Regions from separate parts of the Pseudomonas sp. E1BtOHC1 genome, predicted to be linked through region 2. Evidence: riboswitches for the same ligand, from Rfam matches in the RefSeq annotation. Region 2 holds a riboswitch; each other region holds the start of a gene.
The links. Region 2 has a riboswitch for cobalamin ahead of ACSSVC_RS22740 (CbtB domain-containing protein). Riboswitches for the same ligand answer to the same signal wherever they lie in the genome.

Region 1 (10,291 bases), 960 kb from region 2:
GCTCCTGGTCTGTGGGTTGGTCTACCTGCTGCACCCGATCCTGAGTCCGTTCCTGGTGGCGCTGTTGTTGGCCTATCTGTTCGACCCGCTGGTGGATCGCCTGGAAAAATGGGGGCTGTCCCGTACCTGGGGCGTGGTGGCTGTGTTTGCGCTGTTCACTCTGATCGTGATGACACTGCTGCTGGTACTGGTGCCGATGCTGGCCAAGCAGTTGCTGCGATTGTATGAGTTGGCGCCGCAGATGCTCGACTGGGTACAGCACTCGGCAATGCCCTGGGTGCAGTCCCGGTTGGGGCTGGCGGATGGCTTCTGGAAGTTCGACAAGGTCAAGGCTGCCATCAGCGAGCATATGGGGCAGACCACGGACATTGTGGGTGTGGTGCTGAGCCAGGCCACCGCTTCGGGTCTGGCGCTGATCGGCTGGCTGGCCAACCTGGTGCTGATCCCGGTGGTCAGCTTCTACCTGTTGCGGGACTGGGACCTGATGATGGCCAAGATCCGTAGCCTGTTGCCGCGCAATCGCGAGGAGCGGGTGATGTCCCTGGCGGGTGAATGTCACGAGGTGCTGGGGGCGTTTGTCCGCGGGCAATTGCTGGTGATGCTGGCTCTCGGGGTGATCTATGCGGCAGGGCTGATGCTGGTAGGGCTCGAATTGGGCTTGTTGATTGGGCTGATTGCCGGTTTGGCGGCGATCGTGCCGTATATGGGCTTTGTCATAGGTATTGGCGCGGCGCTGATTGCCGGTCTGTTCCAGTTTGGTGGCGACCTGTACCCGATGCTCGGCATCGTTGCGGTATTCATGGTGGGGCAGGCGCTGGAGGGGATGGTGCTGACGCCGTTGCTGGTGGGGGACCGGATTGGTCTGCACCCAGTGGCGGTAATCTTCGCCATCCTCGCTGGTGGCGAACTGTTCGGGTTTACCGGGGTGCTGCTGGCTCTGCCAGTGGCGGCAGTGATCATGGTGCTGGTACGCCATGTGCACGACCTGTACAAGGACTCGGACCTCTACAGTGGTGCTGAAGACCCCGAACTGTAAGGGTGGCGAAGGGCTAGATGATTAGGGGCGCCCCGGGCGGGCGTTCCTTCATGACTATCGACCTGCTGCTGTCCAGGCTGTCAAAGAATCCCCTTCAGCCCGTTTCGACTGACGCAAACCTTTGATTTTGCTTGTGGTCTGCTGCATTGTGCGCTCGGCGTCACGGGTATAAACTTTGCAAACTTTACACAGAGGCCACTAACGGTTCCTTTGGAACTGTTCAGTCAGCATGAAACCGATTCAGCTGCCCCTAGGTGTGCGTCTGCGTGATGACGCCACCTTCATCAACTACTACCCAGGCGCCAATGCCGCTGCACTCGGCTACGTCGAGCGCCTATGCGAAGCCGACGCCGGCTGGACCGAAAGCCTGATCTATCTCTGGGGCAAGGACGGCGTAGGCCGTACTCACTTGCTGCAGGCGGCGTGTTTGCGTTTCGAGCAGTTGGGGGAGCCTGCGGTTTATCTGCCGCTGGCAGAGTTGCTGGATCGTGGTATCGAGATTCTCGACAACCTTGAACAGTACGAACTGGTCTGCCTGGATGATCTGCAGGCGGTGGCCGGCAAGGCGGATTGGGAAGAGGCACTGTTCCATCTGTTCAATCGCTTGCGCGACAGTGGCCGACGCTTGCTGATCGCGGCCTCGACCTCGCCCCGAGAGTTGCCAGTGAAGCTGGCGGACTTGAAGTCCCGTCTGACCCTGGCGCTGATCTTCCAGATGCGTCCGCTCTCCGATGAAGATAAATTGCGTGCCCTGCAACTGCGTGCGTCCCGTCGTGGACTGCACCTGACCGATGAAGTCGGGCATTTTATTCTGACTCGCGGCACTCGCAGCATGAGTGCTCTTTTCGAGCTGCTCGAACGTCTTGATCAGGCCTCGTTGCAAGCTCAGCGCAAACTGACCATTCCCTTCCTGAAAGAGACCCTAGGCTGGTAAAACCGGGGCCTGCAGAGTTTCCCTGGTATGCGTTCGGCATATTTCAGGCGCCAGAAAACGCACCTTTGGAAGGGTTTCCAGAGGCGGGCGAACTTAAAATGGGCTTAAAGCCTTAGATGTACGGAAGAAACTCATAAGTCACATTCTGATCGATTGAATTTGCAAATGAGGGCGATAGAAGGCATAGTCGCGTCTTCTTTTATTTCAAGCCACGGTCGTGCCCATGCTAAATCGCTTCGCACCCCTCGTGCCTCTCGCACTCGTTACCCTGTTGTTTGGTTGCGCTTCTCACACTCCGGTGTCTCAGCAGCAGCCCGTGCAACAGGCTCAAGTCTCCGCAAAAAACCAGTCTTCCGCTGTTTACCAGGAAGAGCTGGCAACTGAAAAGGAACTGGCAGAGTTCTCTGACAGCAAGCCTTACCAGTTGCCAGTTCTGGCTGACAGCATCCTCGAGCGCGGCATGTCCTTGATCGGTACCCGTTACCGTTTCGGCGGTACCTCGGAGGCCGGCTTCGATTGCAGCGGTTTCATCGGTTATCTGTTTCGCGAAGAGGCGGGCATGAACCTGCCGCGTTCCACTCGCGAAATGATCAACGTCAAGGCTCCTCTGGTCGCACGCAACAACCTCAAGCCGGGTGATCTGCTGTTCTTCAGCACCAATGGCCGTGGGCGCGTCAGCCACGCCGGTATCTACCTGGGGGATGATCAGTTCATCCACTCCAGCAGTCGTCGCAGTGGCGGCGTGCGGGTCGATAGCCTGGGTGACAGCTACTGGAGCAAGACCTTCATCGAAGCCAAGCGAGCCCTCGCCATGGCGCCGACTGTAGTCACTGCACGTAAATAAGCAGACCATTTGTAGGGCGAAGTTAAAGTCTTACTTGAAGTTTGGCGTGTAGACGCTAGAATCCTGATCTATTGTTGAAACTAACCGCGTAAGCCCTGCTTACGCGGTTTTGTTTTCAGTACCACGGCAGAGAAAGCCGCATCCCGATCAGGATTGTTCAGCTTATGTCGACCTCGGCCCGTTTTGCGCTTATTGCCCTCGCTGCACTGCTCAGTGCCTGCGCCAGCCGTACACCGCCTCCGGCGCCTGTGGTACGTGCTCCGGTATTCAACTCCTCCCAGGCTTTTTCTCCGGTTGCCGAAGACGTGCTGTTTCGCGCCTTGGGCCTGGTAGGCACGCCTTATCGCTGGGGTGGCAATACTCCGGACTCCGGATTCGATTGCAGCGGTCTGATTGGTTATGTCTACCGTGATGCGGCTGGTATTTCCTTGCCGCGCTCGACTCGGGAAATGATTGGCATGCAGGCGCCGGATGTGGGCAAGAATGCCTTGCAGACCGGTGACCTGATCTTCTTTGCCACCAATGGCGGTTCTCAGGTCAGCCATGCCGGGATTTATGTTGGCGAAGGACGTTTCGTGCACGCCCCGGCCACAGGTGGCACCGTTAAGCTCGACAGTCTGTCCAAGGCCTATTGGCAGAAGGCCTACCTGAGCGCCAAGCGTGTACTGCAGCCGGAACATCTGGCGCACAATCCATAAGCCTTCCCTGTCGAGGTGCTCGTGACTGCTCGTACTCTCAACCTCGACGATGCCCTTTATCAGTACCTGCTGGACGTTTCACTGCGTGAGACGCCCCTATTGCGTCGTTTGCGTGACGAAACCCAGGCGCTGCCCAATGCGCGCTGGCAAGTGGCGCCGGAACAAGGGCAGTTCCTCGCGCTGCTGATCAAGCTCACCGGTGCTCGCCGGATCCTCGAGGTCGGGACCTTCACCGGCTATAGCGCCTTGTGCATGGCTCAGGCGCTACCCGACGACGGTTCGTTGACCTGTTGTGACATTCCCGGTGACTACAATGCCACCGCCCGTCGTTACTGGAAGGAGGCGGGAGTCGACCAGCGTATTGACCTGCGCCTGTCGCCTGCGCTGGAGACCCTGGCTGGCCTGGAGCAGGCGGGCCCGCTTGAGTCTTTCGATCTGATCTTTATCGATGCGGACAAGGCCAATTACCCGGCCTACCTGGAGTTCGCCCTGCGTTTGCTGCGAGTTGGGGGGCTGGCGGTGTTCGACAACACGCTATGGAGCGGGCGAGTGCTGGAGGCGAATGCCGCCAGTGAGGATACCCGAGCCATCCAGGCGCTCAATCGTGCCTTGAAGGATGACTCGCGCATCGACTTGTCACTGCTGCCCCTGGGGGATGGCCTGACCCTGTGCCGCAAGCGCTGAACTCAGGGCGCCTTGGCGGCGGATACCCGCCAGATCTTGTTGCCGACATCATCGGCGACCAATAGGCCTCCTTGCTGATCGATGACTACCCCGACCGGGCGCCCCAGGGCTTTTTCATCGGCATTGAGAAAGCCGCTGAGTACGTCGATTGGTTGTCCCTGGGGTTTGCCCGCGCTGAAAGGCACGAATATCACCTTGTAGCCGCTGTGGGGCTTGCGGTTCCAGGACCCGTGCTGGCCGATGAAGGCGCCTTCGGTAAAGGGGGCGGGAAGTTTGCTGCCTTCGGCGAAGGTCAGGCCCAGTGAGGCCGTATGTGGGCCTACGGCGTAATCCGGAGCGATTGCCTTGGTCACCTGCTCGAGATTTTGTGGCTTGACCCGCACGTCCACGTGTTGCCCGTAGTAACTGAAGGGCCAGCCATAAAAAGCCCCGTCCTTGACCGAGGTGATGTAATCCGGAACCAGATCGCTGCCGATTTCGTCGCGCTCATTGACTGCGGTCCATAGCGCTCCGCTGACCGGCTCCCAGGCCAGGCCATTGGGGTTGCGCAGGCCGGTGGCGAACAGGCGATGCTTGCCACTGGCGCGATCCACTTCCCAGATGGCCGCACGGCCTTCTTCTTTATCCAGGCCATTTTCCCCAACGTTACTGTTCGAGCCGACGGTGACATACAGCTTGCTTGCGTCCTTGCTGGCGATGACGTTCTTGGTCCAGTGGTGGTTGAGTGTGCCGCCGGGGAGGTCGAGCACCTTGGTGGGGGCTGCGCTGATGTGGGTGTCACCGTTCTGATAGGGGAAGCGCAGCAGCTTGTCGGTGTCCGCCACATACAGATCATTGCCCACCAGGGTCATGCCGAAGGGGGAGTTGAGGTTCTCCAGGAACAGGCTGCGGGTTTCCGCCACGCCGTCGTGATCCTGGTCCCGCAACAGGGTAATGCGATTGGCGCTGGGGACGGCTGCGCCGGCTCGGCCCATTACTTTTCCGGCGATCCAGCCACGAATGCCCTGACTGTCATCCGGCTTGGGTGGTGCATTGGTTTCAGCCACCAATACATCGCCATTGGGCAATACATACAGCCAGCGTGGGTGGTCGAGGTTTTCGGCGAAGGCGGCAACCTGGGTGCCGGCTGCGGCCGTGGGTTTTGCGCCTTGGGGCCAGCCGATGGCAGGGGCAATATTGACCGTGGGGATCAGCGTGGGATTGGGTTCCGGCAGCTTGGGGTTCGGTCCGGTGCCGTCTGAGACTTGCAGGCTGGAGGTTTCGCCGCAGGCGGTGAGGCCGGCGGCGATAACGATAAGCAAGGTGTGTTGAAGCTTGAGCATGCTGATTTCCCTATGAGTGCACGAACGTCGTAGTCATAGAGGAGCATAGCCAGTCGATGGTTCCGCCTGATCAGCGGGCCTCCTTGAACAGTACGGCAATCCCCGGATGGTAGTGGCCGCTTTCGTTATGCAGCTTGCGGTAGGCGTAGGGGAAGTACCAGGCTACGGCGCAGCAGTGCTCCTTTTGCAACTCGTCCAGCATGTCCTGAAGTTCTTCGGGAGAGGCGCTGTGCTGGGCTTTTTGCGGGGCTACAAACAGGCAGCCGAGCCTCAGGTCGCTGGGATAGCTGATCTTTTTGGCGTCACTGGCAATGTCCAGCAATGGCTGGGTCAGGTGCAGGCTGTTGACCCGTGGCCAGCGCTGAGTGGTCTGGATATAAGCGCGTTCGTCCTTGGTGGCCAGGTACAGGTCGGTACGAGCGTTGCGAGCACCTTCCTCCTGCTGCTTCTTGCTGGGGCTGTGTTCCAGGCTGATCATCTCCGCCATCCAGGCGGCCGCGGAGAGTAATCCCAGGTTGGCCTTTTCATCGAACCAGTACGGGGTTTCGTTATCGCCGCGGACTGCGTTGTAGCGGTCAATGCAATCGAACCAGCGTTCCAGCATCGGGCGCAGGAATTCCAGCTTTGGATTGCTGATGATCATGCCTTGCATCGAACTCACCCCTTATTGTTGTGTGGCAGGACCTGGGTCCCGGAATGTGGCTATTTGATATCACTGCTCTGAGTGTGGCACAAGATTGGCGCCAGTTTGTTGATGCAGTGCAGTTTTGTGCGATGTGCGACGGCCGGCTTTAATTGACGCTCCACCCCCAACCCTCTAACCTTCGCGACTTGTTTCAGGTGCTCTGTGGCCCGTGGTCGACAGAGTGAAACAGGGAAGCCGGTCAGTGCCTGTTCCAGCGATGGACACGGCAACGATTCCGGCGCTGCCCCCGCAACGGTAGATGAGTCAAGGCTGTGCCAGATGCCACTGTGTCGATGACATGGGAAGGCGCGCAGCCCGGCAGCGATGCCCCTCATGAGCCCGGAGACCGGCCTGATCCATCCAACGGCATCACGGTGGGCGATGCCAGGCTAGCGCCGTCTCTTTCTTTTCCTGCCCGCCGTTCCCCAGCCCCAACGGAGAGCTGCCCCATGAGTGAATCCCCCGATCGTGACGAACGCCATCTGGCGCGCATGTTGCGCAAAAAAGCCGTGATCGATGAGCGCATCGCCAACTCGCCCAACGAATGTGGTTTGTTGCTGGTGCTGACCGGCAATGGCAAGGGCAAGAGCAGTTCGGCCTTCGGCATGCTGGCGCGGTCCATGGGCCACGGTATGCAGTGCGGCGTGGTGCAGTTCATCAAGGGCCGTAACAGCACCGGCGAAGAGTTGTTCTTCCGGCGTTTTCCAGAGCAGGTGCGGTTTCACGTGATGGGTGAGGGTTTCACCTGGGAAACCCAGGATCGCCAGCGCGACATTGCTGCGGCCGAAGCGGCCTGGGCGGTATCCAGGGAGCTGCTGAACGACCCGGAGATTGGCCTGGTAGTACTCGACGAGTTGAACATCGCCCTCAAGCACGGCTACCTGGATCTGGATCAGGTGCTCAGTGACCTGCAGGCCCGTCCCCCCATGCAGCACGTGGTGGTAACCGGCCGCGGCGCCAAGCCGGAGATGATCGAGCTGGCGGATACCGTCACTGAAATGGGCATGATCAAGCATGCGTTCCAGGCCGGTATCAAGGCGCAGAAAGGTGTTGAGCTGTGAGTGTGAATTCATGACCGATGTTCGTCATTGCCCGGCGGTATTGATCGCCGCACCGGCTTCCGGCCAGGGCAAGACCACCGTGACCGCGGCATTGGCCCGTTTGCACTGCAACCAGGGGCGCAAGGTACGGGTATTCAAGTGCGGTCCGGATTTTCTCGATCCAATGATTCTTGAGCGAGCCAGCGGTGCTCCGGTGTACCAGCTGGACATGTGGATGGTCGGGGAGCAAGAAAGCCGCCGCTTGCTTTGGGAGGCTGCGGGCGAAGCGGACCTGATTCTGATCGAGGGGGTCATGGGGCTGTTCGACGGCACGCCCTCCAGCGCCGATCTGGCACGGCATTTCGGAGTCCCGGTGCTGGGGGTGATCGATGGCACCGCCATGGCCCAGACCTTTGGTGCGCTGGCCCTGGGACTGGCCCGCTATCAGCCGGACCTGCCGTTCGCTGGGGTGCTGGCCAACCGGGTAGGCACCTTGCGTCACGCGCAGTTGCTTGAAGGCAGCCTCACCGAGGGACTGCGCTGGTATGGAGCCTTGTCCCGGGAGACTGACATCGAGCTGCCCAGCCGCCATTTGGGGCTGGTGCAGGCCAGCGAACTGAATGATCTGGACCTGCGTCTTGATGCCGCCGCTGCAGCCCTGGCCAGCAGTTGCCAAGTGGCACTGCCGCCGGCAGTGAGCTTTGCCGCACCCACGCCGGAGCCCTGCGAGCCTTTGCTGGCGGGTGTGCGAATCGCCGTAGCGCGGGATGAGGCGTTTGCCTTTACCTATGGCGCCAACCTGGATCTGTTGCGGGCCATGGGCGCGCAGTTGAGCTTCTTCTCGCCGATTCATGACACCGAGTTGCCGGAGGCGGACAGTTTGTACCTGCCCGGTGGCTACCCCGAATTGCACCATCAGGCACTGGCGCAAAACACCGCGATGCTGGGCGCTATTCGTGCTCACCATGGTGCGGGCAAGCCGTTGCTCGCGGAGTGTGGTGGCATGCTGTATTTGCTGGACTCCCTGACCGACGTCGAAGGGCTGCGTGCCAATCTCTTGGGGTTGCTGCCCGGCGATGCCGTGATGCAAAAACGCCTGGCGGCCCTGGCCTTGCAAGCGGTGGAGTTGCCGGAGGGCAGCTTGCGTGGCCACACCTATCATCATTCCCTGACCAGCACGCAACTCGAGCCGATTGCCCGTGGCATCAGTCCCAATGGTGGTCGTGGTGCGGAAGCGGTGTATCGCGATGGGCGGATGACTGCCTCCTATGTGCACTTTTACTTTCCGTCCAATCCGGCGGCGGTGGCGGCGTTGTTCGTGCCGGCTTCTGCAGAGGGCGTGGCAGGTGAGTGAGCAGGGGTTTTCTGCGGCGGAGCGTGAGGCGGTTTATCGCGCCATTGCCGAACGCCGGGACATGCGTCACTTCGCCGGTGGCAGTGTCGCGCCCGAGCTGCTGCAGCGTTTGCTGGAAGCGGCGCATCAGGCGCCCAGTGTCGGGTTGATGCAACCCTGGCGCTTTATCCGTATCAGCGATCGACCACTGCGTGGACGAATCCAGCAGTTGGTGGAGGAGGAGCGGGTGCGCACTGCCGAGGCGTTGGGGGAGCGTTCCGACGAGTTCATGAAGCTCAAGGTCGAAGGCATCAATGACTGTGCCGAGGTGCTGGTGGCGGCGTTGATGGATGGGCGCGAGCGGCATGTCTTTGGACGGCGGACCCTGCCGGAAATGGACCTGGCCTCGCTGTCCTGTGCCATTCAGAACCTTTGGCTGGCAGCCCGCAGCGAAGGACTGGGCATGGGCTGGGTTTCGCTGTTCGAGCCCCAGGCCCTGGCCGATCTGCTGGGATTACCCGCCGGCGCCAAACCCTTGGCCGTGTTGTGCCTGGGACCGGTTACCGAGTTCTATCCGGCGCCGATGCTGGCGCTGCAGGGCTGGGCGCAACCCCGGCCATTGAGTGAGTTGCTGTATGAGAATTACTGGGGAGTGAGTCAATGAGTGTGGCGTTGCTGAGTGTCGCCGGGGTGGCGCTGGATGCGCTGCTGGGCGAACCCAAGCGCTGGCATCCGCTGGTGGCCTTTGGCCGTGTGGCGGATCGTATCGAGCAACGTTTCAACGCCGCCGGCCGAGGCTGGCGCAGCCATGGGGTCACGGCCTGGGTACTGGCGGTGCTGCCCTTGACCCTGTTGGCCACGGCCCTGTCCTGGCTGCCCTACATCGGTTGGCTGGTGGAGATCGTTGCACTGTATTGCGCCCTGGGTCTTCGCAGCCTCGGCGAGCACGTCGAGCCGGTGGCTCAGGCTTTGCGCAGTGACGACCTGGATGAAGCCCGGCATCGGGTCGGCTTTCTGGTGAGCCGTGAGACCCGTGAGCTGGACGCCACCGAAGTGGCGCGGGCAGCCACTGAATCGGTGCTGGAAAACGGCAGCGATGCCGTGTTCGCCGCCTTGTTCTGGTTCGCCGTGGCCGGCGCGCCAGGGGTGGTGCTCTATCGTCTGAGCAACACTCTGGATGCGATGTGGGGTTATCGCAACGAGCGTTTTGAGCGTTTCGGCTGGGCGGCGGCGCGAATCGACGACCTGCTCAATTACATTCCTGCACGGCTGGTGGCCCTGACCTATGCCTTGCTGGGCAAGACCCGCCTGGCGCTCACATGCTGGTGGCGCCAGGGCCCGACCTGGGACAGCCCCAATGCCGGCCCGGTGATGGCGGCTGGAGCGGGTGCCCTGGGGGTCGAGTTGGGCGGCGCAGCGATTTATCACGGTGAGTTGCACCAGCGCCCGCAACTGGGCGAAGGCGAGCCGGCGAGTGCCGACTCCATCGATCGCGGCTGGAAGTTGGTGCAGCGAGGTGTCTGGCTGTGGTTGTTGATTCTGTGCCTGGGGGCTGAATTCTATGCTTGAGCACGGTGGAAGGTTGCGCAAGGCGGCCCAGGAACACGGAATCGCCGAAGAGGCCTGGCTGGATCTGTCCAGCGGATTGGCGCCCTGGCCATTTCCCCTGCCGCCCATTCCCCTGCGTGCCTGGGCGCGCCTGCCGGAAACCGATG
Region 2 (10,291 bases):
CGTTGCCAATACGACCATCCCGGGTCGGGTAGTTGGCCAGCACCAGGGCAATGCGCTTCTGGCCATTGTCCAGGCGTCCCAGCTCGACCCAGCGTCGAGCCAGTTCGGCGACAAAATCCATGCGCTCGGGCTGGCCGCGATAGCAGACCACATCCGACTGGCTGCGCTCGCTGCGCCAGGCCAGGTCCTTGAAACTGATGGGCCGGCTGATGATGCGCCCGTCCAGTTCCGGCAAGGCAATGTGCATGGCCAGGTCCCGCGGCCCCAGGCCCTGCTCGCTGTCACGCCAGCCGGGTTCGTTGTCCTGGGCGCAAATGGCCTGGATCACCGGAATATTGCGCCGGAACGGCCGCAGGTGCGGGGCTTCGGGGCTGGATTGGGCAAAGCCGGTGGTATTGAGGATCACCCCGGCCGCGGTTGCATCCAGCCAGTCTTCCACCTGGCTCAGGCAACCGACTTCCTTGAGGCTGGCCACGGCCATCGGCAAGGGGTTGAGCCCCGCCGCCTGCAGGCGCTGGCAGAACAGATCGATAAAACCGGTGTTGGCCGCCTGCAGGTGGGAACGGTAGAACAGCAGCGCCGCCACTGCTTGATCGGGCTGCCAATCGGCCTGCCAGTCGCTGAGGGTGGCCTGGCTTTTGTGTGGGTGATAGATCGCCGTGCGTGGCAGGGTCTGCGGTTCGCTCCAGGGGTAGTCGCGCCCCAGCAGACCGCTGGCCAGGCAACGATAGAAGTTCAAGGCGTTATCGCGGCCGCCCTGACGCAAGTATTGCCACAGGCGATCACGCTCGGTGGCCGGCACCGTGCTCAGGTCGCTGAGCTCCGGGTCCGGGCGATCGTCCCCCGGCACCAGGATCAACTGCACTCCGCGTCGGGACAGTTCCACCAGCCGTTCGACGCCGTAACGCCAGTAACCAATGCCGCCGTGCAGGGAAATCAGGATCACCTTGGCGTGGCGCAGCACTTCGTCCACATACAGGTCCACCGACGCATGGTTCTGCACCTGCATCGGGTTGGCCAGGCGAAAGCTGGGGTAGTCCTCGGGCAATTGCTCGGCAGCGTCCGCCAGCAGCGCCAGGCTGGAGTCGCCGCTGCACAGGATCACCAGCTCGGCGGGGGTCTGTCCAAGGTCGGCAATGTTGTCATCCGACACGAAACCGCCGGGCTGGGTCCTGAGCAGGTGCATGGGTTACACGCTGAGGGCGGCGCGCAGTTGCGCTTCGAGCTGAGCGGCGTCCAGTTCCTGGCCGATCAGCACCAGGCGCGTGGTGCGGGCTTCGTCAGCACCCCACTTGCGGTCGAAGTGCTTGTCGAAGCGCGTGCCCACGCCCTGGATCAGCAGACGCATCGGCTTGTTGGGGATCGCGGCAAAACCCTTGACCCGCAGGATGCCGTGCTTGACCACCAGTTGGGTCAGGGCGTCCAGCAGCAGGCTTTCGTCGGCCTGGGGCAGTTCGATGGAGATGGAATCGAAGGCGTCGTGATCGTGATCGTCGTGGTCGTCGTCACCGTCGTGGTGGTGATCGTGGTGGCTGTGGCGGCCGTCGATGTGCTCCTCGGAGCCGGCGCCCAGGCCCAGCAGCACGTCCAGCGGCAGGCGGCCGCTGCTGGCTTCGATGACTTTGACTGCTGGCGGCAGCTCTTCGGCCACTTCCAGGCGCACCTTGGCCAGGTCTTCGGGGTTGATCAGGTCGGTCTTGTTGAGGATCACCAGATCGGCGCTGGACAGCTGGTCGGCGAACAGCTCATGCAGGGGCGATTCGTGGTCCAGGTTGGGGTCGAGCTTGCGCTGGGCGTCCACCTGATCGGGAAACGCGGCGAAGGTGCCAGCGGCCACGGCAGGGCTGTCGACCACGGTGATCACTGCATCGACGGTGCAGGCGCTGCGGATTTCCGGCCACTGGAAGGCCTGGACCAGGGGCTTGGGCAAGGCCAGGCCGGAGGTTTCGATGAGGATGTGATCCAGATCGCCGCGGCGCGCCACCAGTTCGCGCATCACCGGGAAGAACTCTTCCTGCACGGTGCAGCACAGGCAGCCGTTGGCCAGTTCATAGACCCGGCCACTGGCCTCTTCCTCGGTGCAGCCGATGGAGCATTGCTTGAGGATCTCGCCATCGATGCCCAGCTCGCCGAACTCGTTGACGATGACCGCGATGCGCCGGCCCTGGGCGTTATCCAGCATGTGCCGCAGCAAGGTGGTCTTACCCGAGCCAAGGAAGCCGGTGACGATGGTGACGGGAAGTTTGGCCAGTGTTTTCATCGGATGCCCCTTGGCAAAGGTGGCGGGCAAACGGGACGAGAGCCGCAGCGCAGGGGCGCGCGGAGATTTCGCCACCGGATCACCCCGCCCGGTTGTAGTGAGAATCTGGGATCGAGGCAGGTCTCCTGGCTGAGGGCTTGCCAGTCATTGGACTGGCGGTTTCTGCGCCTTCCCGCAGGCGTTCCGGACGCGAATGCAGTGGCCTTGCAGAAATGAAACCCTTCACAGTTGCGGGGGCAGCCGCGGCATCGACCGCGTTCCCTTCTTAGCTTCGACCGCTGGCCGAAGAACCTCGAAGGCGCAAGGCTACGCAGAGCGCGGGGGACGGTCAATCGGCAATGCGCCGGCGTCCGCAATTGACGACGTTACCCCGGCCATGATTTCCTACGCGCCTTGTTACGGGTGCCCTTCACAGGGTGAAACGGGAAACCGGTGAATCACGTGCTTTACTACAAAAGCCGTGACCAGTCCGGTGCTGCCCCCGCAACGGTAAGCGAGCGAAGTGTCAGATCCACTGTGCCAAGGCATGGGAAGGCGACACTTGCCGGCACGGTCCGACATGACTCGGCCCCTGCCCCTCGCCAGCCCGGAGACCGGCCCGCAACACACACATAACAAACCCGCGGTGGGCGGGCGCTGTTGCAAACCCTGCGTGCCGGTCACGCGGGGTTTTCCTGCGCCACTCTCCCCGCTGACACTCCAGAGGGAAGCGCCATGTCGATCATCAGCAGCACCAGCCATTCCACCAGCAGCACCTCCACCCTGAGCCAGCGCCTGGTGGCCGCCATCGGCGCTTCGCTGCTGGGCGCCTGCCTGGTGTACTTCGCCGGCTTCTCCCATATCGAAGCGGTGCACAACGCCGCCCACGACACCCGTCACAGCGCTGCTTTCCCTTGCCACTGAGACCTGCCGACATGATCAAGCGTATTGCGCAAACCGCAGGGTTCACCGGGTTGCTGGCGGCCTTGCTGCTGACCCTGCTGCAAAGCTTCTGGGTGGCCCCGCTGATTCTGCAGGCGGAAACCTATGAAAAGGCCCCGGCCGCAGAAGTCCATGAACACGCCGAAGGCGCCATGGCCGGCCACAGCCACGACGCCGAAGCCTGGGAACCGGAAGATGGCTGGCAGCGAGTGCTGTCCACCACGGGCGGCAATCTGGTGGTGGCCGTCGGCTTCGCCCTGATGCTGGCCGGGCTCTACACCCTGCGGGCGCCCAGCCGCACCTCCCAGGGCCTGCTCTGGGGCCTGGCGGGTTATGCGACCTTCTGCCTGGCGCCGACCCTGGGCTTGCCACCGGAGTTGCCGGGCACCGCCGCCGCCGACCTGGTACAGCGCCAGGTGTGGTGGGTCGGCGCTGCCGCTTCCACCGCCGTGGGCCTTGCCCTGATCGTGTTCGCCGGCAACTGGCTGCTGAAACTGCTGGGCGCGGCCATCATCGCCGTGCCTCACGTGATCGGCGCGCCACAACCGGAAGTGCATTCGATGCTGGCCCCGGAAGAGCTGGAGGCACAATTCAAAATCGCCTCGCAGTTGACCAATGCCGCCTTCTGGCTGGCCCTCGGGCTGATCAGCGCCTGGTTGTTCCGGCGCAGGAACACGGATCAGTACTCGGCATGATCGAAGTGCGCGCAGCGTCGACCCTGGTGGTCGGCCTGGGCTGCCAGAAAGGCTGCCCGGTGACCACGCTGCGCGCGCTGCTGGATCAGGTGCTGGAAGCCCATCGCATCGATACGCAGCAGGTTTTCGCCCTGGCGAGCATCGACCTGAAACAGGCCGAGCCCGGTCTGCTGGAGTTGGCCGAGCAACTGGCACTGCCACTGACCTGTTTCAGCAGCATGCAACTGGCACCTTATGCCCTGCGCCTCAGCCACCGTTCACAGATCGCCTTTGAACGCACCGGCTGCTACGGCGTTGCCGAAAGTGCTGCCCTGGCCATGGCCGAACAGCTGCATCCCGGCCCGGCCCAACTGCTGATCCCTCGTCAGAAATACGCCCAGGCCACCCTGGCAATGGCCGCTTGCCGGTAAAATCCTCGATAATCCCCCGCCTTGATCATGAGCAATCTTCATTTGAAGCACGGCTCCAGCCCCTTTCTCACAGGAGACAGCCATGACTGTCTATTTCATCGGTGCCGGTCCCGGCGACCCGGAACTGATCACGGTCAAGGGCCAGCGCCTGATCCATCGCTGCCCGGTGATCATCTACGCCGGCTCCCTGGTGCCTCAGGCAGTACTGGAAGGCCACCGTGCTGAGCGGGTGATCAACAGCGCCGAACTGCACCTTGAACAGATCATCGAGGCCATCCGGGAAGCCCATGCCCAAGGACAGGATGTGGCCCGGGTACATTCCGGCGACCCGAGCCTGTATGGCGCCATCGGTGAACAGATCCGCTGCCTGCGGGAGTTGGGCATTGCCTTCGAAATCGTCCCCGGAGTCACCGCCACAGCGGCCTGCGCCGCGCTGCTGGGGGCCGAGCTGACCTTGCCGGATGTGTCCCAGAGCGTGATTCTCACCCGCTATGCGGACAAGACCGCCATGCCTGCCGGTGAGGAATTCGCCAGCCTGGCGGCCCACGGCGCCACCATGGCGATTCACCTGGGGGTCAATCACCTGGAGAAAATCGTCGCCGAGCTGCTGCCGCACTACGGCGCCGACTGCCCGATTGCGGTGGTGCATCGTGCCACCTGGCCGGACCAGGACTGGGTCCTGGGGACCCTGGCCGACATTGCCGAGCAGGTCGCGGCCAAGGGTTTCCGGCGCACGGCGCTGATCCTGGTGGGCCGGGTGCTGGCCACGGATGTTTTCAGCGAGTCGTCCCTGTATCGCGCCGGACACGCGCACCTCTATCGCCCCTGACACCTCTCCCCCTTTGTAGGAGCTGGCTTGCCAGCGAAGGCGTCCTCGGTATCGGTGCAAGGCTCGGGGGCCCATTCGCCGGCAAGCCGGCTCCTACGGAAGTTTTTTTGGGGGGGACTTGCGGGCATAAAAAACGGCGCTCACGGGGCGCCGTTTTTTAGTTCGCAGCGAACGCCTTAGTAGTAGGCGTTTTCTTTCTGCGTGTGGTCGGTGACGTCGCGGACGCCCTTGAGCTCGGGGATGCGCTCGAGCAAGGTGCGCTCGATGCCTTCCTTCAAGGTCACGTCGGCCTGGCCGCAACCCTGGCAACCGCCACCGAATTGCAGCACGGCGATGCCGTCGTCAACGACGTCGATTAGGCTGACCTGGCCGCCGTGGCTGGCCAGCCCCGGGTTGATCTCGGTTTGCAGGTAGTAGTTGATGCGCTCGTTGACCGGACTGTCGGCATTGACCATCGGCACCTTGGCGTTGGGCGCCTTGATGGTCAGTTGGCCGCCCATGCGGTCGGTGGCGTAGTCGACCACCGCGTCATCGAGGAAACCTTCGCTGAAGGCGTCGATGTAGGCGGTGAAGCTCTTCAGGCCAAGGGCCTTGTCTTCGGGTTTCTCTTCGCCCGGCTTGCAATAGGCGATGCAGGTCTCGGCGTACTGAGTCCCTGGCTGGGTAATGAAGATGCGGATGCCAATCCCCGGGGTGTTCTGCTTGGATAGCAGATCAGCCAGATAATCGTGGGCGGCGTCGGTAATGGTTATGGCGCTCATGGTGGTTCCTCGCAGACGTGGGCGCAGTTTACGCCAATCGACGCCGCTGACAAAGTCCTAGTATTTTTGTCGGGATAGACCTTGGTATAGGGCATCCCCGGGCCCCGTCAGTAGGCGGCCCGAGGACAGATAGCGGCCCTGTATCAGAGGTTTTCGTAACGGTTCATGTCCATGACGCCGGCCTCGACCGGGTCGACTTCCTGTAGATAGCGGGTCTGGTCGTGGAAGTACTGCCAGAACTGCGGATGACTGCGGCGAATCCCCCAGCGATCGACGATCTTCTCGAAGCCGGCAGCGTCTCGGGCCTCTTGCATGGCCTGGACAAACGCCGGCACCTGCTCGGTGGGAACGTTGAACATGAAGTTCGGATAACTGCTGAGAATGCCCGGGAAAATGGTCAGGGTGTCCAGGCCCGGCTGGTAGCGTAGCGACTCGCCCAGCATGAAAGCCACGTTACTGTGGGCGCGATTGCGCAGCATGCTGTAGAACTCGCGCTTGCCGCTCGGGGCCTGGACCCGCAGCAGGGTGGCTTCCGGCAACTGTTCGATGACCTTGAGCCCCGCCGCCGGGCGCGACGCCAGGCTGCTCAGGGCCTGCTCGGCATCCTGCAGCGCCGGGTCGATATTGGGCCGCGAGCAATAGGCACTGTCACAGCGATTGATCGGGTCGGGCTTGGCATTGAGCTCGCCATAGCGCGCCAGCAACTGATGGGCGAAGTCTTTCTTCGGGTCCTTGGGGTCCAGTTTCAGCGCGCTGCGCTTGTCATCGTCGATGGACTCGTAATCCAGCCACATCTTGAACTTGCCGCTGTTCTGGTACCAATCGTCGAGGAAATCCTCGCGGGTACCGGCGGGCATCAGGCGCAGGAAGTTCTGCTCGGCGCCGTTGCGGATCAGGTCGAAGTACAGCCGGGTCTGGGCCTGGTGGGAAACGTTGCCGAACACGTCGAAATTCACTGCCAGCTGATAATAGGTGCGCTCCAGCAGCGGGTAGTCGAACAGCCACATCGTCTGCGGCACCTCGCCGATCAGGCCCTTGGTCACCGAAGCACTGTCGAAGTGACGGAAGATGCTCAGCAGCGCGTTGTCGTTGCCGGCCCACAGGGTTGACCAACTGGGTGCCGGAGAGTCTGCATAGAAGTCGCGGCGCAGGGCTTCGTACTCGTTGCGCTTGTCGCGATAGGACAGCCACAAGCTGAGCACGCTGCCGACATCGTCGTTCTGCCCGGGCATGGCCAGCAGCGGCGTGACCTGGCCGCGATAGGTAGGATCGGTGATGTACAGGTCATGTTCCGGGGCCTGGAACAGCGCCCAGAAGTTGTCGCGGATCACATCGGTGGCGATCTGCCCGCGGCACACCGGGCCACGAATGAAGGTGCGCACGAAGTATTCGGCGTTATCGAGCATGAACTGGTAGCGGGCCTTGGCCGGAATCGCCTCAAAGGTCTCGAACGGATTGGCTCGGCGCCCGGGTCCGTAGCCCGGCAAGGCAGTGACCTGCCAGTCGCCGCTGTAGAACAGGGTCTTGACCCGGGCCATCTTCGCCGCGCTCAGCGGGTAGGTGATGTGGGTCTTGTGCACGATCACCCCTTGCACCGGCCACAGGCGGTAATACACCTGGGTGCCCGGGTCGTCGTTGGGGCGACGGGTGTTGATCAGGTCAATGGGCTGGCCGCTGGGGGTACGCGAGCGCACCCACTGGAAGAAGTGCCCCGGCTCGCCGCCTTCGAAATAGACATGGGCCAGGAACCAGTGTTCGTAGAGCCAGCGCGCCACCAGGCTTTCCCGAGCGCCAGGGGCGTTGAGCAGGTTCTCCCACTGAGCCACTTGCAGGCTTTCCCGGGCACTGGGGGCCAGACCCTGCTCGTCGATGGGTGCGCCGGAGGCCAGCCAGCGTTGCAGGGTCTGGTATTGCTGATCGGTAAGACCGGTGACCGCCAGCGGCATGCCCTCTTTCGGATGCGCGCCGGCATAGGCGTCGAACTCCGCCGGCTGCGGGCACATGTTCTCCCGGTTCAGGCCCAGGGCGATTTCACTGGGCAACTTGGCATTGGGCTGCAATGGCGTGCGATGCCCCAGTTCCAGCATCCGCGCCATCAGCGCGGCCTGGCTGCCCTGGGCATCGAGCACCGAATAGAAGCCCTGGCGCTGCCAGGCCGCCTTGCCACTGGCGTCGTAGAACAGGCGGGTCGGGGCCTGGGCCTTGCTGCGCTCGCCGTCATACACCGGAATTTTCGAGGCACCGCGACCGGCCCCCTCACCACTGCCCAGGTTGAGCTGACAGGCGGAGTCGTAGCAGGCATGACAGGCCACGCACTTCTCGGTGAAGATCGGCTGGATGTCGCGGGTGTAGGAAATAGCCGGACCTTGGGCCATACACAATGAACTGAGAAGCAGCAAAGCGCTGGCAACGACAAAACGATACGGCATGTCCCTGATCCCGAAAATAAAAAACGCCGCGATTCTACCGGGGTCGCCCACCGACCAACATGAGCGATATTCATGAAAAACCCGTACATGCCGCAAATCCATGCAGGTTTGCTATGATCCACGCCCTTCGTAATGGCCCTACCAGGTAGTTCTCATGTCTGATCGCAGTGCTCGCCTCCACGCTCTCCAGCAAGCCCTCAAAGAGCGCATTCTGATTCTCGATGGCGGCATGGGCACCATGATCCAGAGCTACAAGCTCGAAGAACAGGACTACCGTGGCAAGCGTTTCGCCGACTGGCCCAGCGACGTCAAGGGCAACAACGACCTGTTGGTGATCACCCGTCCGGACGTGATCGGCGGCATCGAAAAAGCCTATCTGGATGCCGGCGCTGACATCCTGGAAACCAACACCTTCAACGCCACGCGCATTTCCATGGCCGACTACGGCATGGAAGAACTGGCCTACGAATTAAACGTAGAAGGCGCACGCCTGGCGCGCAAGATCGCCGACGCCAAGACCCAGGAGACCCCGGACAAGCCACGTTTCGTCGCCGGCGTCCTGGGCCCGACCAGCCGTACCTGCTCGCTGTCGCCCGACGTCAACAACCCCGGCTACCGCAACGTCACCTTCGATGAACTGGTGGAGAACTACACCGAGGCCACCAAGGGCCTGATCGAAGGCGGCGTCGACCTGATCCTGATCGAGACCATCTTCGACACCTTGAACGCCAAGGCGGCGATCTTCGCCGTACAGGGCGTGTTCGAGGAACTGGGCCTCGAGCTGCCGATCATGATTTCCGGGACCATCACCGATGCCTCCGGCCGCACCCTGTCGGGCCAGACCACCGAAGCCTTCTGGAACTCCGTGGCCCACGCCAAGCCGATCTCGGTGGGCCTGAACTGCGCCCTGGGCGCCAGCGAACTGCGTCCGTACCTGGAAGAGTTGTCGAACAAGGCCAGTACCCACGTTTCGGCGCACCCCAACGCCGGCCTGCCCAACGAATTCGGCGAGTACGACGAACTGCCGGAACAAACCGCGAAGATCATCGAGGAGTTCGCCCAGAGCGGTTTCCTCAACATCGTCGGCGGCTGCTGCGGCACCACCCCAGGGCACATCGGCGCCATCGCCAAAGCCGTTGCCGGTTATGCGCCACGGCAGATTCCGGATATCCCCAAGGCCTGCCGCCTGTCGGGCCTGGAGCCCTTCACCATCGATCGCAACTCGCTGTTCGTGAACGTCGGTGAACGCACCAACATCACCGGTTCGGCCAAGTTCGCCCGACTGATCCGCGAGGACAACTACACCGAAGCCCTGGAAGTCGCCCTGCAGCAGGTGGAAGCCGGCGCCCAGGTGATCGACATCAACATGGACGAAGGGATGCTGGATTCGAAGAAGGCCATGGTCACCTTCCTCAATCTGATCGCCGGCGAGCCGGACATCTCCCGCGTACCGATCATGATCGACTCCTCCAAGTGGGAAGTGATCGAAGCCGGCCTCAAGTGCATCCAGGGCAAAGGCATCGTCAACTCCATCAGCATGAAGGAAGGCGTGGAGCAGTTCATTCACCACGCCAAGCTGTGCAAACGCTACGGCGCTGCCGTGGTGGTGATGGCCTTCGACGAGGTCGGCCAGGCCGACACCGAAGCGCGCAAGAAGGAAATCTGCAAGCGCTCCTACGACATCCTGGTCAATGAAGTGGGCTTCCCGCCGGAAGACATCATTTTCGACCCGAACATCTTCGCCGTGGCCACCGGCATCGAGGAACACAACAACTACGCGGTGGACTTCATCAACGCCTGCGCCTACATCCGCGACGAGCTGCCCTACGCCCTGAGCTCCGGGGGCGTGTCCAACGTGTCGTTCTCGTTCCGCGGCAACAACCCGGTGCGCGAGGCGATCCACTCGGTGTTCCTGCTGTACGCGATCCGCAACGGCCTGACCATGGGTATCGTCAACGCCGGCCAGCTGGAGATCTACGATCAGAT
Region 3 (10,291 bases), 1.7 Mb from region 2:
TGGCCTGAGCCTGCGCGACCTGGTGGTCTACGGGATGATTTTCATGATCCCCATCGCCCCGTTCGGGGTCTATGGCTACGTCAACCAGGAAGCCCCGGGCATGGTGCCCCTGGCCTACATCATCGGCATGGTGGCGATGGTCTTCACCGCCCTGAGCTACGGCGCCATGGCCCGCGCCTTTCCCATCGCCGGCTCGGTCTACTCCTACGCCCAGCGCGGCCTCAACCCCCATGTGGGCTTTCTCGCCGGCTGGCTGATGCTCCTGGACTACCTGCTGATCCCGCCGCTGCTCTACGTCTACGCGGCCATGGCCCTCAACCACCTGTACCCGGAAGTGCCCAAGGTCGGCTTTATCCTGGCGTTCCTGGTCAGCGCTACCTTCGTCAACCTGCGGGGTATCACCTTCACCGCGCGGATGAACATCCTGTTCCTGCTGGCACAACTGGTGGTCCTGGGGATCTTCCTGTTCTACGCCTGGAACGCTCTGCACGGTGGCACCGGCAACGGCCAATTGACCCTGGCGCCGCTGTACAGCCCGGAAAACTTCCACTTCGGCATGCTGATGCAGGGCGTATCGATTGCGGTGCTGTCGTTCCTGGGCTTTGACGCCATCTCGACCCTGGCCGAAGAGGTCAAGGGCGACCCGGGCCGCAGCGTCGGCCGCGCCGCCCTGATCACCCTGGTGGTGATGGGGGCGATCTTCGTGGTGCAGACCTGGATCGCCACCGACCTGGCCGCCGGCATGGGCTTCAAGTCCGCCGACACCGCCTTCTATGAAATCGCCGAACTGGCCGCCGGCAGCTGGCTGGCGACCCTCACCGGGGTGGCCACGGCGCTGGCCTGGGGCGTGGCGGTGGCCATCACCTCGCAAGCCGCGGTATCGCGCCTGCTGTTCGGCATGGCCCGGGACGGCAAGCTGCCCAAGGTGCTGGCCAAGGTCCACCCGAAACACAACACCCCGCACATCAGCATCTACCTGGTGGCGGTGCTGTCGCTGCTGATCTGCTACCTGTTCATCAACTCGGTGGACACCCTGACCTCACTGGTCAACTTCGGCGCCCTGAGCGGCTTCATGCTGCTGCACATCACGGTGATCAATTTCTACTGGCGCCGGCAGAAATCCGGCCAGGTGGTGCGTCACCTGATCTGCCCGGTGATCGGCTTCGTGATCGTCAGCGCCATCATGTACAACATGGGCGTGGATGCGCAGAAACTCGGCGCCATCTGGATAGTCGCCGGGCTGGTCTACCTGTTCCTGCTGAACAAGCTGGGCAGCGGTGCCGCCCTGCCCGATCCGCTCAAACCCTAAGTGACTTCCCTGCGGCGCCGGATGGCGTCGCGCTTCCCCCCGAGGCAACCGCCAAGAGCCGCCCGGGGACAGGCCGCCGGATGCCGTGGCCGTGGAACTGCGTGGTAACCGACAGTGATGTCTGGCCAATGTTCGCCCCCGGGGCGAGCGGCCCTTGATACAGGAGTGCACCCATGCTGGCCTTGCGTCCCGTGGCGTTATTCGATCTGCCCCAACTGCGGCGCCTGGCCCGCGAACGCCTGCTGGGCGTAACGTCCCTGGTGGATGACGAAACCTGCCTGCGGGAAAAGATCCTCGACTCCCTGGCGTCCTTCGCCAAGGCCGAGGCCAGCCAGGGCCCGGAGAACTACTTTCTGGTGCTTGAGGACCCTGCCAGCGGCCTGCTCCACGGCTGCTCCGACATTCTCGCCACGGCGGGCTTTGCCGCGCCGTTCTACAGCCTGCGCAACCGGCCCTTCATCAGCAGCTCCAGGGAGCTGAACATCGAGCACGGGGTGCCGACCCTGTCCCTGTGCCAGGACCTCAGCGAACAGACCCTGCTGCGCAGCTTCCATGTGGACCCGGCGTTGTCGGGCACGCCCCTGGCGCAGCTGACGTCCCGGGCGCGCCTGCTGTTCATGGCCGCTCACCCCCAGCGTTTTGCCGAGAGCACCATCAGCGAGATCGTCGGCTACAGCAACGCCGCCGGCGAATCGCCGTTCTGGGAGGCGGTGGGCCAGCACTTCTTCGACCTGCCCTACATCGAGGCCGAACGCCTGTGCGCCCTGCAGGGCCGGGGCTTTCTGGCCGAACTCATGCCCCAGTACCCGCTGTACATCCCGATGCTGCCGCAGTCGGCCCAGGACTGCATCGGACAGATTCACCCCGATGCGCGAGAAGCCTGCGACATCCTGGTCGACGAGGGTTTTGCGCCTACCCAGTATGTGGACCTGTTTGATGCCGGACCGACCCTGCAAGCCCGCAACAACCAGCTACGCTCGATCGTTCAGAGCCGGGTCGCGATCAGCTACCTCAGCCCCCAGAGCGGCCGCGGTCGCCACTGGTTGCTGAGCAATGACCGACTGCAAGGATTTCGCGCCATTGTCGCGCCCCTGGATGAAGCCCCGGGCGATGTGGTCGGGCTCGACCTGTCGATGCTCCAGGCCCTGCAACTGACACCGGGCGAACCGGTACGGGGAATCGCGTTATGAGTTGCCCGCTGTTGCTGCGCTGCCCGGGACCGCTGCAAGGAGTCCACCGATGATCGTCCGTCCGATCCGTGTTACCGATCTGCCGGGGGTGCTGGCCTTGCTGGAAGGCAGCTGTCGCGAGTTGAACAACCTCTCCACCGACCCCGAGCGCCTGGCCCATCGCTTGCGCTGGGCTCAGCGCACCTTCGCCAGCCAGGTGGAACGGGCCGATGCCGACTACCTGTTCGTGCTGGAGGACGACGACCAGCAAGTCATCGGCATTTGTGGCCTGAGCGGCGCTATCGGCCTGCGCGAGCCTTGCTACAACTACCGGGTCGGCATCACCCGTGGCAGAGCCCCGGGGCTGGGTATCGACAAGCAGGTTCCGACCCTGTTCCTGTGCAACGAGATGACCGGGCAATCCCAGCTGTGCTCGCTGTTTCTGCGGCGCGACCAGCGCCAGGGCTACACCGGCCGCCTGCTGTCCACTGCACGCTTGCTGTTCGTCGCCGAGCACCCGGCGCTGTTCGGCGACAAGCTGGTGGCCGAATTGCGTGGCCAGCTCGACAGCCAGGGCTGCTCACCGTTCTGGGACAGCCTGGGGCGACACTTCTTCAAGATGGACTTCCAGCAGGCCAATCGCCTGTCCAGCCATGGCAGCAAATCCTTCATCGCCGAACTGATGCCGCGCCAGCCGCTGTACACCTGCCTGCTCAGCCCACAGGCCCAGGCGGCCATCGGCCAGGCCCACCAGAGCACCGAGCAGGCGGTGAACATCCTGCGCGACGAAGGCTTCAGCCATCAGGGCTGCATCGATATCTTCGACGGCGGGCCGCTGATCGAGGCCGAAGTGGCGAAGATCCGCAGCGTGCGTGAAAGCCAGACCCTGCCCTTGCTGGTGGGCAGCCCGGACGAACAGGCGCCGGTGTGGCTGATTCACAACCGCCGCCTGGAAAGCTGCCGCATCACCGCCGCCCCCGGGCGCCTGGTAGCCGGCTGCCTGCTGGTGGACCGCCTGACCGCCAAACGCCTGCAACTGCAGCCAGGGGACTCGGTACGCGCCGTGCCACTGTTGGCCTGCCCGGCGCGGCCTCTGGGCCCGTCCGGCATCGCCCTCGCGCCTGGCGCCGCCCTGCCCCTGTAGCCACGAGATTGACGAACGCCGGGGCGAATGTTCATATGCCGCCCAGTTTCAGGTGCCTCATGCCGCCGTGCACGAGGTGAAACGGGAAACCGGTGCGCCCCTTCAGGGCCAGTCCGGTGCTGCCCCCGCAACGGTAAGCGAGTGCTGCATTCAACACGCCACTGTACCCAAGGTATGGGAAGGCGAATGCCGCCAGACTCGCAAGCCCGGAGACCGGCCTGGAACTTCTGTTTGGCAATCCTGCGGTGGGCGGGCATGGGCCGGTATGGTCGCGTGCCTGTGGCCGATACCTTCTCCTGCGTGCTTCCCGAAGACACTTTCGAGAAGACCAAGAATGACAACAACCTTCGACACTTCCCCTGCCTGCGACTGGCGTGCACCGCGCTGCTCCCTGGGGGGCGCCCTGCTGGGCTGCCTGTTCAGCCCCCTGCTGCTGGCCGAGGACAGCGGCTTGCAACTGGAGCAGCAGTTCGTTTCCGCGCCTTCGGTGGAATCCACCACCGTGGCCGAGATGGCCAGGTACGGCAGCAAGGTGGAGATCATCGATCGCCAGCAGATCGAACGCGCCGGCCCCAGCAGCGACATCACCCGGGTCCTGCAGATGTACGTGCCCGGCCTCTACGTCGCGCCGAAAAACGGCCCCTTCGACTACGGCACCTATTCCCTGCTGGGGGGCCGCAACGACGACACCCTGATCCTGCTGGACGGCGTACGCCTGAACAACCGCCTGTACGGCGGCCTGTACCTGGACACCTTGCCGGCCAATGCCATCGAGCGCATCGAGGTGCTCAAGGGCGGCCAGAGCCTGCTGTTCGGTACCCAGGCGGTGTCCGGGGTGATCAACATCGTCACCCGCAGCCCCCAGACCCGCGACACCTCCGGCGAGGTCAACCTGGGCCTGGACAGCTTCATGGGCCAAAGCGGCGATGCCCGGGTGGAGCGCATCCTCAGCAACGGCTTGGGCGACCTGGGCCTGCTGGCCTATGTCAGCCACAACGTCTCCGATGGTTACCAGCCCTATCGCAACAGCGCCTACAGCGCCAGCACCCGGGACAAGAAACGCGCCTATGAAGTGACCACCTTCGGCGCCAAGGCGATCCAGGGCTTCGCCGACGATTCGCGCCTGGAACTGTTCTACCAGTACAGCGATGCCAACCTGGATTTCGCCCGCCCGGTGAACAACAAGAAAACCACCAACGACCGCGTCCAGCAGATCGCCACCGCGACCTTCGAGCAGCGCCTGAGCGAGCGCTTCAGCTACTTCATCAAGGGCCATGTCAACGACTGGGACACGCGCTACACCAAGATCGACAGCCTCAAAGACGGCAGTCTGGTGACCAGGAACCGTAACGACTACTGGGGCTTCACCGACTGGGGCCTGCAGGCCGAAGGCAAGGCCGAGCTGGACGGCGGCCATGTGCTGGTGTTCGGCACCGACAACCAGTGGTTCAAGGGCCAGGACGATGTGCTAAAGATCGACAATAACCAGGCCCAGGCCAATGCCCTGTACACCCAGTTGCGGCCGGTGTTCGCGGCCCTGCCCGACTGGCATCCGGGCCTGGGCATCCGCCACGAGAAGATGAGCGGCGGCGAGAGCGCCACCGTGGGCATGCTCACCTCCCTGTACGACCTCAATGCCCATTGGCAGCTGCGCGGCCAGTACGGCAGCGCCTTCAAGCTGCCCAACGCCGAGCAGCTGTTCGTCAACGAGGACTACGAACAAGGCAACCGCAACCTCAAGCCGGAAAAGAGCCTGAATGCTGAACTCGGCCTGGACTACAAGGGCAGCCTGCTGGCCGGCGAGTTCAACGCCAGCGTCACCGCCTTCCAGCGCAAGATCGACGACCTGATCGCCCTCGATGGCATCCGCTGGGTCAATGGCGAGGGGCGGATCAAGGTGCGCGGCATGGAGGTCGACGGCCGCTGGCAGTTCAGCCCGCGATGGAACCTCTCGGCGGACCTGACCCGCAATCTGCTGGAGTCGCGCAACGGCGTGACCCTGAGCAATATCCCCGGCTTCTTCGCCCGCTCGCGACTGGGCTACGAGTCCGAGGATCGTCAGTGGGGAGTGGGTGGTGCACTCCGCTACATCGGCCAGATCGACAGCGCGAAGAAGGTCGACTACGGCCACTACTCGGTGGTCGACGCCGATGCCTATCGCTACCTCGACAGGGCCCAGCAACATCGCCTGAGCCTGCTGGTGGAGAACCTGTTCGACCGCGACTACACCACCAGCATGACCAGCAGCTCGCCGGCGGTGGACAACCTCGGCCGCCCCTTCACTACCGAAGTACGCTACACCTACCGCTTCTGAGGCCCATCGACATGCACAAGGACTATCAACGGGTGCTGTTCGTCGGCCCCGGCCTGCACGGCGGCGCCCTGGGCGAGGCCTTTGGCCGGGAGCTGAAGGCGCTGCGCAGCGATGACGCCGGCACCCGGGTGATCGACACTCTGGACGGCTTCGACAGCCTCTGGGCCGCCCTGGAGGAACCCTTGCCCGAGGACGGCGCGGCGCTGCTGGTGGTGGACCTGGAGCCCAGTTCCGACAGCGCCTACCTGGACTGGCTGCGCGATGAACTGGGACGCCTGGCCCGGGCCCACCCCCAGGCGCCGCAGCTGTGGATCACCGCCCAGGCCCTGGGCCGTCGCGGGGTGGATGCGGCGCTGGCCTGTGCCAGCATCGCCCAGCGCGAACGGCACCTGCCCTGCGATCAGGTCAATGCCGTGGCCAGCGACCCGGACTGGTCCCGGGTGCCGCCCCATGCCCGGCAGGTGTTCCTGTGCACCGGCCCGCGCTGCGTGCGCCGCGGTGCCCTGGCGCTGTGGAAGACCCTGCGCCGTGAACTGCTGCGCCTTGAGCACATGGAAACCCCCGGCGGCGTGCTGCTGACTCGCACCGCCTGCCAGTTCCCCTGCAACCTGGGGCCGGTGCTGACCGTACACCCCGATGGCTGCTGGTACCGGGTCAGCGACGACAGCCAGGTCGTGCGCCTGGTGCAAGGGCATCTGCTGGCAGGTGAGCCGGTGCAGGATCTGCTGATCCCCTCGCCTTATGCGGGGGTGGCGGATGCCTAGGAAAATCCTCGGCCTGCTGCTATGGCTGGCGACCGGCCCGGCCCTGGCGGCCAGCTATGACAATTGCGGCAAGACCTGGACTGTCGAGGACGCCCCCCGGCGCATCGTTGCCCTCAACCAGCACAGCGCCGACCTGTTGCTGGCCCTGGGCGCCGGGCCATCGATGATCGGCGTCGCCTACCTGGACGACGACAGTCGGGCCCAGGCTCAGGGGCAGTACCACGGCGTGCCGGTGATCGCCCGGCAATACCCGTCGGCGGAGGTGCTCTACAGCCTGAAGCCCGACCTGGTGGTGGGCGGCTTCGCTTCGGCGTTTCCCGACAACTTCAGCTCCCGGGAGCGCCTGGGGGCCATCGGCGTCGGCAGCTACCTGCTGGAGTCGGCCTGCGCCGGGCATGATGAGGACTACTTCGGGCATATACGCCGCGACCTGCAGACCCTGGGCCGGCTGTTGCATCAGCCAGCCCGGGCCGAGCAACTGATCGCGGCCATGGACGCCGACCTTGCCGCGGCAGCAGCCTTGTATCGGGGCCGCGACACGCCGGCGGTGTTCTACCTGGACAGTGAGGTCAACGGCCTCGCCAGCCAGGGCCAGCGTGGGTTTGTCGGGGTATTGCTGCAGGCCGCCGGGGCCCGCAACAGCTTCGCCGCCATCGACCGCCCGCGCCTGACGGTAGACAGCGAAACCCTGCTGAACAACGACCCGGACGTGCTGCTCCTGGCGGACGCCCTGTGGTCACCGGCCACGCGCAAACGCCAGCTGCTGCAGCGTGACCCGGTGCTGTCGCGGCTGCGGGCGGTGCGCGAGGAGCGGCTGCTCGACATCCCCTTCACCCAACTGGTACCGGGCATCGCCAGCGGCCGCACCGCGCTGGAACTGGCCCGACGCCTGCACCCCGCCCCGTAGGAGCCGGCTTGCCGGCGAACGGAACACCGCCAACCTCGCGGCGTCCCTCCCGACGCTTTCGCGGGCAAGCCCGCTCCTACCAACCACAGCCTCTGTAGGAGCCGGCTTGCCGGCGAAGGGAGCACCACCATCCCCGGGGCGTACCCCCGGTGCTATCGCAGGCAAGCCCGACAAGAGGCAGGTATTACAGGGGATTCAACACCCTGCGCGAAGGCAGTTCCGGCGGATGGCAGGTGACGTTGTTGCGACCGCAGGTCTTAGCGGCATACAAGGCCTGATCGGCATCGTTCAACCAACCCATGGCGTCCTCGTGCATGGAACTGAACGCCGCCAGGCCAATGCTCAAGCTCACCTGCAACGTCGGACTCTGTTCGTAACCCAGGGCCGCGAAACGCCCGCGCAGGGCTTCCATCAGGTCGGCGGCATGTTCCAGCGGCACGTCCGGCAGGATCACGCAGAACTCGTCGCCACCATAACGCCCGGCCTGATCACTGACTCGCAGGTTCTGCTTGAGGATCTTGCTCAACTGGCGCAGCACCACATCCCCGGCCACATGGCCGTAGGTGTCGTTGATGGCCTTGAAGTGATCGATGTCGATCAGGGCGATGGCGCCGCCATGGGTCTGGCGCTGGCAACGCTGGAACTCGATCTCCAGCTGGTCCTTCCAGGCGCCGTGGTTGAGCAGCCCGGTCAGGCTGTCGGTACGACTCAGGGCCAGCAGCTCGCGCTTGTGCCGACCCAGGGTCACTGCCTGCTGGTAGCAGATGTAGCCCAGCGCCATCGGGTACAGGGTCAGCATCGGCAGGCAGGCATACAACTGCTCCGGCGTGGTCAGGGCAATGAACGACGGCCCGAACACCCACAGGCCGATGCCGATGCCCAGGACCTGGGCCCCACAACCGGCCAGAAAGAAACGCACCCCGCCCAGGGCGATATTGTTCATCGCCATCATGCCCAGGGTGGTGGCCAGCGGCAGCGGATTGAAATGCATGGCCGCGACCCAGAACCCGCCCAGCAGCGAATCCATCAGCAGGTTGCGGTACTCGGCACGAAACGGCACCCGGGACAATCGGGCCCACTGATAGGCCAGGTGCGGCCAGGCGAAGGCGTTGAACAGCATGAAGCCCCAGACCCAGGGCGCCGGTTGCAGCGGCGACATGCCCGTGGCGACGCAGAAAAAGCCCAGGGCCAGGCCCAGGGTACGCGAGGTGTAAAGCCTCCTGGCCAGTGACAGTCCCTTCCCTCTGGTGTACTGCGCAGGGGCCAAGTCGCCTCCGTCCAGCGATGGAAAAGGTGGATCGAGTGGGTACCCATCAACCGGTGAAAGTCTATCAGCATGGGTTCAAAGCGCCATCAGTGTACACCCCCTACCCGGGCCCGGTCGGGCCCGCACGGCGGGAATCTGCGGCGCTCAACCTCCAGCCTTCCACCAGCCGGAACGGGGCCGCGCGCCATGCATTCATTTGCAGAATGAAGTTCAGAGGAAACTTCGTTTGTCAGCCCCCGCAGCCCCCAGCAGAATCAAGGCCGCCCCGCCCTTTTCATGCCTCGATCCACTGCCACGGGAACCCTGTCCATGAGCAACCAGCACTTCGTCAGTCCTGATCTGATCCGCCAGGGATTTTCCCGGGCGATGTCGGATATGTACCGTGAGGAGGTGCCCCTCTACGGCGCCTTGATGGAGCTGGTGGCCCAGGTCAATGCCCAGGTCCTGGAACAGCAGCCGGCCATTGCCCGGCACTTGCAGCACAGCGGCGAACTGCAGCGCCTGGACCTGGAGCGCCACGGCGCCATCCGTGTCGGCAGCGCCGCCGAGCTGGCAACCCTGGCCCGGCTGTTCGCGGTGATGGGCATGCAGCCGGTGGGTTACTACGACCTGACCCCCGCCGGGGTGCCGGTGCACTCCACGGCCTTTCGCGCGGTGCATGAAGAGGCCCTGCACGTCAGCCCGTTCCGGGTCTTCACCTCGTTGCTGCGCCTGGAACTGATCGACAACCTCGAACTGCGGCGCTTTGCCGAACAGGTGCTGGCCCGGCGTTCGATCTTCACCCCCAAAGTGCTGGAACTGATCGAACAGGCCCACGCCCAGGGTGGCCTGGATGACCGCGATGCCCAACGCTTCATTCAGGAAGCCCTGGAGACCTTCCGCTGGCACCACCACGCCACAGTGACCGCCGCCCAGTACGCCAGCCTCAGCACCCAGCACCGGTTGATCGCCGATGTGGTGGCGTTCAAGGGCCCGCACATCAATCACCTGACCCCGCGGACCCTGGATATCGATGAAGTGCAACGGCTGATGCCCGAGCACGGCATCACCCCCAAGGCGGTGATCGAGGGTCCGCCCCGCCGGGCGTGCCCGATCCTGCTGCGCCAGACCAGCTTCAAGGCCCTGGAGGAAAGCGTGGCCTTCACCGACCAGGACCTGCGCCAGGGCAGCCACAGCGCCCGCTTCGGCGAGATCGAACAACGCGGCGCGGCACTGACGCCCAAGGGCCGGGCCCTCTACGACCGCCTGCTGAACGCGGCCCGCGACGCCCTGGGAGACTTCCCCAGCGAGAGCAACGCCCAGCGCTACAACCAGCTGATGCAGGCGCACTTCGACGAGTTCCCCGACAACCACGACGCCATGCGTGAACAGGGCCTGGCCTATTTCCGCTACTTCGTCAGCGACGCCGGACTGGCGG

Region 1: another riboswitch for cobalamin. It lies ahead of cobO (cob(I)yrinic acid a,c-diamide adenosyltransferase); the one in region 2 lies ahead of ACSSVC_RS22740 (CbtB domain-containing protein).
Region 3: another riboswitch for cobalamin. It lies ahead of ACSSVC_RS15350 (TonB-dependent receptor plug domain-containing protein); the one in region 2 lies ahead of ACSSVC_RS22740 (CbtB domain-containing protein).

The regions. Positions count from the first base shown of each region.
Region 1 is NZ_CP196023.1:6,033,665-6,043,955, reverse strand. It holds gene ACSSVC_RS27190 (AI-2E family transporter) at 1-1,036, shown strand, start outside; gene hda (DnaA regulatory inactivator Hda) at 1,266-1,970, shown strand; gene ACSSVC_RS27180 (C40 family peptidase) at 2,194-2,814, shown strand; gene ACSSVC_RS27175 (C40 family peptidase) at 2,979-3,512, shown strand; gene ACSSVC_RS27170 (class I SAM-dependent methyltransferase) at 3,534-4,196, shown strand; gene ACSSVC_RS27165 (PQQ-dependent sugar dehydrogenase) at 4,199-5,518, opposite strand; gene ACSSVC_RS27160 (hypothetical protein) at 5,589-6,170, opposite strand; cobalamin riboswitch at 6,340-6,572, shown strand; gene cobO (cob(I)yrinic acid a,c-diamide adenosyltransferase) at 6,653-7,264, shown strand; gene ACSSVC_RS27150 (cobyrinic acid a,c-diamide synthase CobB) at 7,275-8,597, shown strand; gene bluB (5,6-dimethylbenzimidazole synthase) at 8,590-9,240, shown strand; gene cbiB (adenosylcobinamide-phosphate synthase CbiB) at 9,237-10,145, shown strand; gene cobD (threonine-phosphate decarboxylase CobD) at 10,138-10,291, shown strand, end outside.
Region 2 is NZ_CP196023.1:5,071,770-5,082,060, forward strand. It holds gene cobN (cobaltochelatase subunit CobN) at 1-1,186, opposite strand, end outside; gene cobW (cobalamin biosynthesis protein CobW) at 1,190-2,260, opposite strand; cobalamin riboswitch at 2,359-2,570, opposite strand; cobalamin riboswitch at 2,644-2,876, shown strand; gene ACSSVC_RS22740 (CbtB domain-containing protein) at 2,975-3,163, shown strand; gene ACSSVC_RS22745 (CbtA family protein) at 3,175-3,876, shown strand; gene ACSSVC_RS22750 (cobalamin biosynthesis protein) at 3,873-4,286, shown strand; gene cobM (precorrin-4 C(11)-methyltransferase) at 4,369-5,115, shown strand; gene nfuA (Fe-S biogenesis protein NfuA) at 5,292-5,876, opposite strand; gene ACSSVC_RS22765 (fatty acid cis/trans isomerase) at 6,020-8,305, opposite strand; gene metH (methionine synthase) at 8,460-10,291, shown strand, end outside.
Region 3 is NZ_CP196023.1:3,335,767-3,346,057, reverse strand. It holds gene ACSSVC_RS15365 (APC family permease) at 1-1,309, shown strand, start outside; gene ACSSVC_RS15360 (arginine N-succinyltransferase) at 1,483-2,499, shown strand; gene ACSSVC_RS15355 (arginine N-succinyltransferase) at 2,549-3,622, shown strand; cobalamin riboswitch at 3,656-3,858, shown strand; gene ACSSVC_RS15350 (TonB-dependent receptor plug domain-containing protein) at 3,888-5,936, shown strand; gene ACSSVC_RS15345 ((2Fe-2S) ferredoxin domain-containing protein) at 5,948-6,700, shown strand; gene ACSSVC_RS15340 (ABC transporter substrate-binding protein) at 6,693-7,607, shown strand; gene ACSSVC_RS15335 (diguanylate cyclase) at 7,792-8,874, opposite strand; gene hglS (2-oxoadipate dioxygenase/decarboxylase HglS) at 9,184-10,291, shown strand, end outside.